Regions from separate parts of the Nocardiopsis sp. CNZ308 genome, predicted to be linked through region 2. Evidence: riboswitches for the same ligand, from Rfam matches in the RefSeq annotation. Region 2 holds a riboswitch; the other holds the start of a gene.
What was found. A riboswitch is a leader RNA that binds a small molecule or an ion and turns the genes downstream of it on or off. The one in region 2 is predicted to bind cobalamin.
Positions count from the first base shown of each region.

Region 1: linked by a shared signal. The riboswitch ahead of metE (5-methyltetrahydropteroyltriglutamate--homocysteine S-methyltransferase) and the one ahead of EV372_RS22385 (ABC transporter substrate-binding protein) in region 2 are both predicted to bind cobalamin.

Region 1 covers NZ_SHKJ01000001.1:4,240,756-4,243,201, reverse strand. The annotation lists gene metE (5-methyltetrahydropteroyltriglutamate--homocysteine S-methyltransferase) at 1-1,204, opposite strand, end outside; cobalamin riboswitch at 1,366-1,526, opposite strand; gene EV372_RS18295 (polysaccharide deacetylase family protein) at 1,808-2,446, shown strand, end outside.
Region 2 covers NZ_SHKJ01000001.1:5,230,064-5,232,509, forward strand. The annotation lists gene EV372_RS22375 (ATP-binding protein) at 1-237, shown strand, start outside; gene EV372_RS22380 (PPOX class F420-dependent oxidoreductase) at 421-852, opposite strand; cobalamin riboswitch at 1,117-1,330, shown strand; gene EV372_RS22385 (ABC transporter substrate-binding protein) at 1,390-2,430, shown strand; gene EV372_RS22390 (FecCD family ABC transporter permease) at 2,427-2,446, shown strand, end outside.

The sequences.
Region 1 (2,446 bases), 990 kb from region 2:
GGACGCCGCCCCGTCCGGTGTGCTCGGCCTCGGACCCCTCGGACAGCACGCGGCCGAGCAGGGCCGTCTCCTGGGCCTTCTGCCTGGCGAAGGCCAGGGACCCGCGCAGCTCGGGGGCCAGGGAGGTCTCGGCGTCCAGGTCCAGGGGCACGTGCAGCAGGGAGCAGGAGGTGCTCACGGTCAGCTCGTCGGTGAGGGCGAGCAGGGTGCCGAGCACGGCGACGGCGGCCGGGATGTCGGTGCGCCAGACGTTGCGCCCCTCCACCACGCCCGCGACCAGGCGGGTGGCGCCCAGGCCGGAGACCCGCACCAGGTCGTCCACGCCCTCGTCGTCGGTGACCAGGTCCAGGCCGACCGCCTCGACCGCGGAGTCCTTGAGGACGCGCAGGGCGGCGGAGCCGATGGAGCCGAAGTAGGTGGACACCAGCAGGGAGGGGCGGTCGGTGACCGCGCCCAGGTGCTGGTAGGCGCGCTCCAGGTGGCCGACGGCGGCGCGGCCCTCGTCGGTGGCCAGGATCGGCTCGTCCAACTGGACCTCGGTGGCGCCCGCGGCCCGCAGGTCGCCGAACAGCTGGACGTAGGCCTCCAGGAGCTGGTCGAGCAGCTGGACGGGTTCCCAGCCCTCGGGGGCGCCGTCGGCGGGCTTGGCCAGCATCAGGAAGGTGAGCGGACCGACCAGGACCGGGCGGGTGTGGAAACCCGCCTCGGCGGCCTCGCGGAACTCGGCGACGGGCTTGTCACCCACCAGGCGGGGACGGCTGCCGGGCGAGAGCTCGGGGACCAGGTAGTGGTAGTTCGTGTCGAACCACTTGGTCATCTCCAGCGGCGGGGCGCCCTGTTCGCCGCGGGCGAGCGCGAAGTAGCGGCGCAGCTCCTCCTCGCGGTCCGGCGCCGCGGCGGGAGGGGCGAAGCGGGAGGGGACCAGGTCGAACAGGACAGCGGTGTCCAGCACGTGGTCGTAGTAGGAGAACGTGTTGGAGGGGATGTCGTCGACACCGGCCTCGCGCAGCTGGGCGTAGACGCCCAGGCGCAGCCCGGCGGCGACCGCGTCCAGTTCGCGGGCGGTGGTGCGGCCCCTCCAGTGGGACTCGCAGGCGCGCTTGAGCTCGCGGGCGGGGCCGATGCGCGGGTAGCCGTGCACTGTCGAGCGCACGGAGGGGCGTGGTCCGCCCGGGGCCGCGGACGGCGCGGGGGTCGTGGTCATGAGCTTCTCTCCCTCGTCGAAAGCCGGGTACCGGCCGCGAGGAGGAGAGGGCGGGCACGCCGGCGGACGCGCCGCGGGCGCGCACCGGACCTGCCACCGCCTCCGGCCCTCCCTCGGGGCGCGGGACCACCGGCGCCGCGGGTGCGTCGCCGGGTGGAGGCAGGTCTTCGGACTCGGGGGCGCGGGCGGTGTCGACACCGCTCCTCCTACTGGCCGCCGCTTCCCGGTGTGCGGTCTCCGCGACCGGCACTACCAGTGCTCATGGCGACGTTCGTTCCCCCATACCGCTGCGGGGCAGTCCCGGACTCACACCGGGTTCCCTCTTGCGACATGGTTCCGCCCCGCCCGTTCCGGGCCGGGCCCGGGACGCGGGGGTGGATCATGTACCTTCCACGGCTGCAAGTATAGGGAGGGCCCCCTTCGCCCCTGCACCCGGCGTGCGGCCCCATGCGCCCGGCCCGAACGGTGAGAACCCCCGTCCTTCGGCCGGCGTCACACACGAAGTCAAGCGTTGCGCGGGTGAGCTCCCCTCTGCTCCCCGCGGACGTTCGTCTGAGCGATGAACGTGGAGATTCCCTCGTGAGTAAGCAGTCCCGCCTCGCCATGGCACCGGACCACCCCCTGATCACGGTCGTGGTAGCCCTGGCGGTCCTGGCGGGCATGGTGTTGTTGGCCACCCGCTCCTCCGGAGAGCCCGAGCCCGGGCCGCGGACGCACGAAGCGCCGGTCTCCGAGAGCGAGCCGCCGCCCCCGGCCTCCGGTGAGCCCGACGGGCTCACCGAGGTGGACCCGGCCGCGGTGGCGGGCGTGGAGGAGGCCGAGCTGCCCTACGACGGGGAGATCTCCGTCGCGGTGACCTACCCGGTGATCCCCAACGCCGAGCCGCTGGCCGACTTCCTGGAGCGTGAGCTGACCGACGAGGTGCACGCCTTCGAGGCCGCCAACCCCGGCGCGGTCTCCTTCGAGGCGGGGTGGAACCTGACCGCGGCGCGCGACGGCCTGCTGGGGGTCCGCGTGACCCGGGTGGAGACCGACTCCGAGGGGTCCCGGGAGGGGTACACCACCTACTGGTACGACACCGGGACCGCGGCACACCACCCCTCCGCCGCGCTGGTCGGCGGCCAGGAGCAGCTGGAGGAGCTCAACGGCCTGGTGCGCGGCGCCGTCGGAAGCGGGGAGGACGGGGAGGGCCCGGCCGACCCCGGCGTCATCCACCCGATCAGCTCCCTGTACGACTCGGTG
Region 2 (2,446 bases):
GGGCTCCAGGAGCAGGTGTCGGCGGCCAGCGGCGCCGAGCGGGCCGCGCTCAACGCGCGGCTGGCCGAGACGCAGGCCTCGGTGCGGGCGGAGAAGCTCGGCGAGGTCGCCGCGGAGTTCGACCGGGTGCACAGCATCCAGCGCGCGGTCGAGGTGGGCTCGGTGGACGCGATCATCAGCGCGGCCGAGATGCGGCCGCGCATCATCGAGGCGATCGAGCACGGCATGAAGCGCTAGGTCTGCTTGTCCGTCACGTTGGTGACAGTCGGCTGATGGGCGGGGCGGGGGCGCGGCGGGAGGCCGCGGTCCCGCCCCGTTCGTGTGCGCCGAGGGGGTGGGCGGCGGGTCCGCCTCCGGTGTGGGGGCGGACCGGGCCGACGGGCGCAAGCGCCGGTCGGCCGGACCGCCCCGGCGGTGCGGTCAGCGGATCCTCTCGCCGTACACGTGGTCCACGGGCATGGTCATGAGCACCCTGCGGTCGGAGACCATGACCGACCGGTACTCCTCCCAGTCGGGGTGCTCCCCGGCGGCGAGGCGGTAGTAGTCCACCAGCGACTCGACCTCGGGGCCGTGGGGGTCGGTGCCCGGCCCGGTCAGGGTGGCCACGCCCTCGGCGGTGGCCCACGCCCAGCCGTCGGCGCTGGTGACCTGGAGTGTGGCGCGCGGGTCGCGGCGCAGGTTCGCCGTCTTGGCCCGGCCCTCGGTCATGGAGACGTGCAGCAGGTCGGTCTTGGCGTCGTAGAAGGGCTGGACGGGGGAGAGCTGGGGGCGGCCGTCGCTCTTGATGGTGGCCAGGACGCCGAGCTTGCTCTGGGCGAGCAGTGCGCGCGGGTCGAACGTCGTCGCGGTCATGTTCCGGGACCCCTCTCTGCCGGGTGTCGGCGGTGCGCGGTGGTGCGGGGCCGTGTGCGGCCGGTCACGATCGTACTCCCGGTGCGCGCGTCGGTCCCGGCTCCGCCGCGTGGTCCGCGCCGCCGTGTCCGCCGGTCCGGGCCTCCAGCCGGACCGGCCGCTCCACCGGCTCCCCCGGAGCCGCGCTGAACGGGGTGGACGCCGCAGCGGTGGCGCGGGCGCGGCCCCTGTGCGCCTTCCGGCCGCGAGGGGCCGAGGGGGCCTTGATAGTCTGCCGGGGCCAGTCGTACCACGTACGTGGTCAGGGAATCCGGTGCGAATCCGGAACTGACGCGCAGCGGTGAGGGGGACGGGCGGGGTACTCACGCCACTGGGGCGGAGGCCGCGGCGACCACGGAGTCGAGGCGGCACCGACCTGGGAAGGCACCCCGTCCGGGCGAACCCGAGTCCGAAGACCTGCTGGCCCCTCCGCGTCGAGTGCGCGGAGGCGTCCCGTGCCAGGCTCCGCGTTCGAGCCCCGACATCCAAGGCATGCCCATGCTGCGTCGCGCCCCGCGCCCCCTTCCCCTCCTGCTCGCCTGCGCCCTGCTGCTCACCGCCTGCGCCCCCTCTCCGGAAGGGGGGAGCGGCGGCACGGAGGCCGCCGACGCCGGCGGCGCCCGCACGGTCGACAACTGCGGACACCGGGTGAGCGTCGACGCCCCGCCCGAGCGCGTCGTCTCCCTCAACCAGGGCAGCACCGAGATCCTGCTCTCCCTGGGGCTGGCGGACCGCATCGTCGGCACCGCCACCTGGACCGATCCGATCATGGAGGGGTTGGAGGAGGCCAACGGGGACATCCCCCGCCTGGCCGACAACGCCCCCTCCTTCGAGGTGGTCCTGGACGCCGAACCGGACTTCGTGACCGCCTCCTTCGTCTCCACGCTCGGCACGGGCGGTGTCGCCACCCGCGAGCAGTTCGAGGAACTGGGCGTGCCCACCTACGTCTCCCCGACCGACTGCGCCGCCGGCAAGGACAACGACAGCGGGGGGGACGGCTCGCGCAGCGAACCCCTCACCCTCGACGCCGTGTACGGCGAGATCCGCGACCTGGCCCTGCTGTTCGGGGTCCAGGAGCGCGGGGAGGAGCTGATCGCGGAGCTGGAGGGGCGGGTGGCGGCGGCCACTGAGGACCTGGACGCCTCCGGCGTCTCCCTCATGTACTGGTTCGCCAACTCCCAGTCGCCCTACCTCGCGGGCTGCTGCGGCGCCCCCGGCGCCATCACCCGCGCGGTCGGCGCGGACAACGCCTTCGACGACACCCACGACGAGTGGCCCCAGATCAACTGGGAGACCGTCGCCGACCGCGACCCCGACGTCATCGTCCTCGGCGACCTGACCCGCGACTCCCAGACCGCGGAGTCCGCCGACGCCAAGATCGCGTTCCTGGAGTCCCACCCCGCCACGGGCAACCTCACCGCCGTGCGCGAGGAGCGCTACGTCCTGCTCAGCGGCCAGGCCATGAACCCCTCGATCCGCACGGTCGAGGGGATCGAGCGGGTCGCCGAGGGTCTGCGCGGCCTCGGGCTCGTCCGGTGAGCGGTGCGCGTCTGGC